Methanosarcina siciliae T4/M: one gene and its partner. The protein of the gene in region 1 interacts with the protein of each later gene in a pairwise test. Links are inferred from orthologs where the notes say so. Each region holds a gene or a part of one and is shown on either strand. Other genes may lie near its edges.

Region 1 (3,188 bases):
CTCAGATGAGTTCAGACCCTCTGATATCATAAAAGCCAGAGTCATTGACGTTGACAGAATGCGCCTTACAACATCCGAAGATTCCCTTGGAGTTGTAAAAGCTTACTGCTCAAACTGCAGAGGCGAACTTGTCCTGGAAGGGAAAAAGCTTAAATGCCCGGTCTGCAATATGACTGAAACCCGCAAGATCTCAACCGAGTACGGGAAAGGAATCCAGTAAATTTCTCTTTCCCCATCTTACTTTATGCAGGGTTCGGCATGTTATGACGGATTATGCATTTTGCGGCAGGCTGTAATATAGCCAGCTATATCACTCACCATTTACAGGTGGTCACCAATGGAACTGAACATTCTTAATAAAACAAATAGCGAGCTTGAAGTCGAGCTTATAGGCGAAACTCATACCCTTCTCAATCTTCTTAAGGACCTCCTGATCAAAGATGAAAGGGTTGAAGCGGCTTTCTACGACATGAAACACGTGAGCATCAGTGACCCTATCCTTTACATCAAAACCGATGGTACAGACCCGATTCTGGTCTTAAAGGAAGCGGCAGCAATCATTATTGCTCAGTGTGATGAGTTCATCGATGTCTTCAACAAGGCAGCAAATGCCTGAAGCCGATGACTTGCAGGACGTCTCTTAAAAGACGTTTTGCCTTTTTTTCTTTCCAGGGGCTTTCTCCTGCTCCATATACTTTAGATAAGGGTTTCCGGATAGTATTTCGTTCGCCTTCACGAGAAGTTTTACGGGATTTTACTGTCTATTTGTAAGTTGCTTCTGGAATACCTTTTTATGAATTCCTGATATATCACTGATTATATAGAGCTTCAGGCAGTTAATTTTCTCAGATCTGCTCTCATAACCCGGACAGAAACCAGAGGAGAAATTTATCGTTTGAATAGGAAATTTACCGTTATCACTGAGGTATAAATAAAATGACACTTGACGACTCATCTTTACAGAAGTATGGTTTCATAAAGCGAGAAACCCTCGGCAGCATAAATATCGACCCTCTGCAGACTGGCGGACTTTTGACCGAGGCAGCCAGGCAGACCCTTGTGGAATGGGGAGACGGTTACTCTGTCTGCGACTTCTGTGGTGGGATTCTGGATCAGATTAAAAAACCCCCTATCCATGATTTCGTACATAAAGCTCTCCCTGAGTTTTTAGGCTGTGATGAGGCAAGGGTTACAAACGGGGCAAGAGAGTCTAAATTTGCGGTTATGCATTCCATGGGCAAGCCCGGGGACTGGATCGTGCTTGACGGGCTTGCCCATTACTCCTCTTATGTTGCAGCCGAGAGAGCCGGTCTGAATGTAAAAGTGGTGCCACATGCAGGCAGCCCCGAATACTATCTTGATCCCGAAGGGTACGGGACAGCAATCGAAGAGGTCACAAAGGAAAGTGGAAGACCCCCCGTTCTTGCCCTTGTAACATATCCTGACGGGAGCTACGGAAACATCCCGGATGCGGAAAAGATCGCATCCGTCTGCCATGAGTATGATGTCCCTCTTCTCCTGAACGGGGCGTACTGTGTGGGAAGAATGCCCGTATCCGCAAAAGAAATCGGAGCTGACTTTATAGTGGGTAGCGGGCATAAGTCAATGGCAGCCTCCGGGCCTGTCGGAGTGCTCGGCGTAAGCGAAGAATATGCCCCAATCGTATTCAGAAAATCTATATACAGCAAGGTAAAGGAAGTCGAACTTCTTGGCTGCACTGCCCGTGGGGCAACGGTTATGACTATGATTGCATCTTTTCCAGAAGTGGTAAAGCGCGTCAGTAACTGGGACCAGGAAGTCGAAAACGCCCGGTGGTTCTCTGCAAGGCTTGAGGACATGGGCTTTATCCAGCGCGGGCAGAAACCCCATTCTCACGACCTTATGTTCTTTGAAGCTCCCGGCTTCTACGAGATTTCCCAGAAGGTCAAGAAAGGCAGGTATTTCCTCTACAAAGAGCTCAAAGAAAGAAACATTCACGGTATCAAGTCCGGGCTTACGAAATACTTCAAGCTCAGCACTTTCGGGCTCGGAAAAGAAAAGCTCGGCGTTGTTGCGGATTCTTTTGAGGAGATCCTGAAGAAATACGAGAACATTTAAGCCCACTCAATTTATTTTTTGAAGCCCGGGAGTAATTTTAATCATTTTCTTTGCCCCGGGCATCCTGAACATTTTTTTAATCTGTCAAGTAGATTTTTTGCTTTGCCTTGACGCGGTCTCCTTCTCTTCCCTTTCCATGTGTCGGTCATATTGTACGACAGTAATAAGTATTTCAGGACGGGGGCATTTACAGTGGTAAAATCGCTTTATGAACTGGATATTTCTGAAATAGTTTCTCTTTCACAATGTTCTTCCTAAAATAGGTAGTTAACTACTTATTCTCTCAAATACAATTAGTAAGACGACTTCAAATTTTAATGACTGATAATCGTTCAGTCTATAAAAAAGCTGACATAATCGAAACAGCCAGTGGTCTAATAGGTCAACAAACAGTTACGATTGGCATATGTGCAGATATTTCTAGCATATATGTCTTTTCTAAACACGCAAAGCAACTGGCACATACAGTCGATCTGAAAGGTATTTTTAGAGAATAATTAAGGAGACTGTCTTAACTTGCCAAAATCAAAGTTGTGGACTAAAGATTTCGTACTCATTTTCATTGAAAATTTACTCGCTGCTTTAAACTTTTACTTATTAATGATAATTGTCTCCGGATATGCAATGAATACATTTGACTCATCTCCGGGTGAAGCCGGCTTTTCTGCCAGTATATTCATAATTGGTGGGCTTTTTGCGCGTCTGTTTATCGGAAAATGGATCGGACGGATAGGTCATAAGAAGACACTTTATTCAGGAGTATTTTTGAGTTTATTTATGACGTTGTTATACTTTGGAGTTAATAATGTAGTCATCCTGCTTGCAGTCCGCTTTCTTCATGGAATAGCATTTGGTATTACTACCACAGCAACAGCTACAATCGTTGCGAATATCATTCCTGCGGAAAGGAAAGGTGAAGGTATTGCTTATTTTGGATTAAGCCAGATACTTGCAACAGCCGTCGGTCCGTTTTTAGGTATGTTCCTCAGTCAGCACGGCAGTTTCAGCATGATTTTTACTGCCTGTACAATTGCGTCAGCAACTGGCCTTTTGGTTTTACCGTTTTTATCATCTTTACGTGAGATGGAACT
Region 2 (3,287 bases), 670 kb from region 1 along the record:
GGAGCTCAGAAGACATGTCCTTGACCTCATAAGGGAAGAAGCCTTTGAAAAGGCCGAAGTATTTTTAGGGATCATGGAAAATATCCATGCAGTCCTTATGGACTTTGACTACCCTGACGCAATAACCGGCGGGCTCAGGCGAAAGACCGATATCTCCCGCTCCCTGATAGAAAAAACACGTGGAGATGTGGTAAACTCGATTCAACAGAAAAAACTTGAGCTTGCAATGAAGAGCCTGGAATCCAGGCTGTAAGACAATCAGAATGTAAGGCTACAAGTCTGTAAGAATATCAGAATGTAAGGCTACAAGTCTGTAAGAATATCAGAATGTAAGGCTACAAGTCTGTAAGAATGTCAGAATGTAAGGCTACGAGGTTGTAAGAATATCAGCCAGGAGACAATTTACCACTTCAGCACCCTGACAAAGCTTAAGGCTGAGAAAGAAAACTAGATAAATTTTACAATAACCATTAAAATCATTTACTATTCAGTGCAGTTACATTACAACTTAACGTGGTTAATTGCAATTCAGAACCACTACCTACCGCCCATTATCCGATGTACTCCAAAGGGCTGCCAGACAATTCGACATATTCATATAAATGATAAAACGGTAAGGGTCTGATAGATCCAGAATTCCAATAATCAGTTACAAGAGGATATCCATGAAATTCGATCCAGAAAAAATAAAAAAAAATGCAAAGGAGAATTTTGACCTTGCCTGGAACGAAGGTAAGAAAATGGTCAAAACCCCGACCCTTAACGAGCGCTACCCGAGAACCACCTTTAGGTACGGGAAAGCTCACCCTGTTTATGATACAATCCAGAAACTGAGAGAAGCCTATCTGCGCATGGGTTTCGAAGAGATGATGAACCCTCTTATAGTTGACGAAAAAGAGGTCCACAAGCAGTTCGGAAGCGAAGCCCTCGCAGTCCTTGACCGCTGTTTCTATCTTGCAGGGCTGCCCCGTCCGAATGTGGGGATTTCTGACGAGCGTATTGCACAGATAAACGGAATCCTGGGAGACATCGGGGACGAAGGCATAGACAAGGTCAGGAAAGTCCTTCATGCTTACAAAAAAGGGAAAGTCGAAGGTGACGACCTGGTGCCTGAAATCTCGGCATCCCTCGAAGTTTCGGATGCCCTTGTAGCCGATATGATTGAAAAGGTCTTTCCCGAATTCAAAGAGCTTGTAGCCCAGGCAAGCACAAAAACACTGCGCAGCCACATGACAAGCGGCTGGTTCATTTCCCTGGGTGCCCTCCTTGAGCGAAAAGAGCCGCCTTTCCACTTTTTCTCAATTGACCGCTGTTTCAGGCGGGAACAGCAGGAAGACGCTTCCAGGCTTATGACCTACTACTCGGCTTCCTGTGTTATTATGGACGAGGACGTGACCTTAGACCACGGAAAAGCCATTGCAGAAGGGCTTCTCTCCCAGTTTGGCTTTGAGAAGTTCCTCTTCAGGCCCGATGAAAAACGCAGCAAGTACTATGTGCCTGACACCCAGACCGAGGTCTTTGCCTTCCACCCTAAACTCGTGGGCTCGAACTCCAAGTACTCGGACGGCTGGATCGAGATTGCAACCTTCGGGATCTATTCCCCGACAGCCCTTGCAGAATACGACATCCCTTGCCCTGTCATGAACCTGGGGCTCGGAGTCGAAAGGCTTGCCATGATCCTGCATGACGCCCCAGACATCCGCTCCCTGACTTATCCGCAGATCCCCCAGTATTCCGAGTGGGAGATGTCGGACAGTGATCTTGCAAAACAGGTCTTTGTGGATAGGACCCCGGAAACCCTCAAAGGACAGGAAATTGCAGCAGCCGTGGTCGCCCAGTGCGAACTGCACGGGGAAGAGCCAAGCCCCTGTGAATTCCCTGCCTGGGAAGGAGAAGTTTGCGGAAGGAAAGTAAAAGTCTCCGTAATCGAGCCAGAAGAGAATACGAAACTCTGCGGGCCTGCTGCCTTCAACGAGGTCATTGCCTATCAGGGGGATATCCTTGGCATCCCGAACACGAAGAAGTGGCAGAAAGCCTTTGAGAACCACTCCGCAATGGCAGGCATCCGCTTCATAGAAGCTTTTGCCGCTCAGGCTGCCACGGAAATTGAAGAAGCTGCAATGTCCGGAGCAAAGGAACATATCGTCAGGGTCAGGATTGTCAAGGTCCCCTCGGAAGTCAATATCAAGATAGGCGCTACTGCCCAGCGTTATATCACGGGCAAAAACAAAAAAATAGATATGAGAGGCCCGATTTTCACGTCCGTAAAAGCGGAATTCGAGTGAAGCAGGCAGTAGAAACAGGAATGTGCTAACTGGAATGGATCGCATACAAAAAGAAATAGTACCGTTTTCATGGTGCCCGGAACTCAGGCAGTTGATGGAAACCGGAGAGCCTGTCTGTGTGAGCTTTAAAACGGATAAAAGAAGCGGAAAAGGAAGTGAAGAGCTTCCTGAAAAATCCGGCTTTCTTTTTTGCGAACTTGTGCAGAAAGCCCGTATGGGCGAGAAATTCCGGATTTCCGGACAGAGCTGTGCTCCCGGAGATTATGTCCTTGGGCTCTCTGAAAAAAGCCCTGCTGGATATTATCTTCAGTCCGGAAGGTACAGGGATATGCAGGCTGCGGAAAAGGCAGCCTTGTCCCTTCCAAGATTAAAGAGAAAATTTTGTTCCGTAGTGATAGAACCTCTGTCCCTTAACAGGGATACCTTTGATGTGCTAATCCTTTTCCTTAAACCTCAGGAAGCCATGCGCATTGTTCAGGCAAATGCCTATTCCGAAGGAGAAAGGACATTGATGGATACTACGGGAGCGGCTTCAATCTGCGGAGACTGCACCGCACTGGCTCTTGAAAGAGGCATAGGCTTATCTTTCGGGTGCAAAGGATCAAGAAAACACAGCGGATACGAAGATTTTGAAGTCCCTCTAGGGATTGATTTTGAAAAAATAGAAGAAATCGAGGAAGGGCTTTCAAAGCTTCCCGAAACAACGCAATGAAATATAGTAAGAGGCATTCGATAGAAAATGAAGAAATAAAAGAAAATGAAAAGATAAAAGAAAAGTACAGAAGAAACGTACTTTTCGACAACAATCAAGCAGAAAGAGATCTCAGGATGGGGGATTCAACAAAATATTTCGGGATGTTTTAGAACACCAAAAGGAGCGGTTACTTTCTGTAGAAACAGAGTATACATATCGACAATAATGAAAAATATGATGTCTGTAATTGACTCACTTTATGCGGTGCTTCAAAAAGAGCCACAAATACCTGAATAATTACAAAAATC

What was found.
Region 2: the proteins of pscS (region 1) and sepS interact in binary tests that used the Methanocaldococcus jannaschii proteins (3 or more experiments, as listed by UniProt). The link is inferred for Methanosarcina siciliae T4/M from one-to-one orthologs.

Annotation. Positions count from the first base shown.
Region 1 is NZ_CP009506.1:748,254-751,441, forward strand. The notes cover bases 156-3,016. They hold pscS (O-phospho-L-seryl-tRNA:Cys-tRNA synthase), read left to right. Parts: upstream 156-936; coding sequence 937-2,097; downstream 2,098-3,016. Other genes in these bases: MSSIT_RS03400 (exosome complex RNA-binding protein Csl4), read left to right, coding at 156-220; MSSIT_RS03405 (DNA-directed RNA polymerase subunit L), read left to right, coding at 338-616; MSSIT_RS03415 (MFS transporter), read left to right, coding at 2,614-3,016. Outside these bases: more of MSSIT_RS03400, read left to right, coding at 1-155; more of MSSIT_RS03415, read left to right, coding at 3,017-3,188. UniProt on the Methanocaldococcus jannaschii protein: Converts O-phospho-L-seryl-tRNA(Cys) (Sep-tRNA(Cys)) to L-cysteinyl-tRNA(Cys) (Cys-tRNA(Cys)).
Region 2 is NZ_CP009506.1:81,303-84,589, reverse strand. Bases 16-2,975 are described here. They hold sepS (O-phosphoserine--tRNA ligase), read left to right. Parts: upstream 16-665; coding sequence 666-2,285; downstream 2,286-2,975. Other genes in these bases: MSSIT_RS00375 (DUF169 domain-containing protein), read left to right, coding at 2,320-2,975; MSSIT_RS00385 (translin family protein), read left to right, coding at 16-253. Also shown: more of MSSIT_RS00385, read left to right, coding at 1-15; more of MSSIT_RS00375, read left to right, coding at 2,976-2,997; MSSIT_RS25585 (hypothetical protein), read left to right, coding at 2,994-3,149. UniProt on the Methanocaldococcus jannaschii protein: Catalyzes the attachment of O-phosphoserine (Sep) to tRNA(Cys).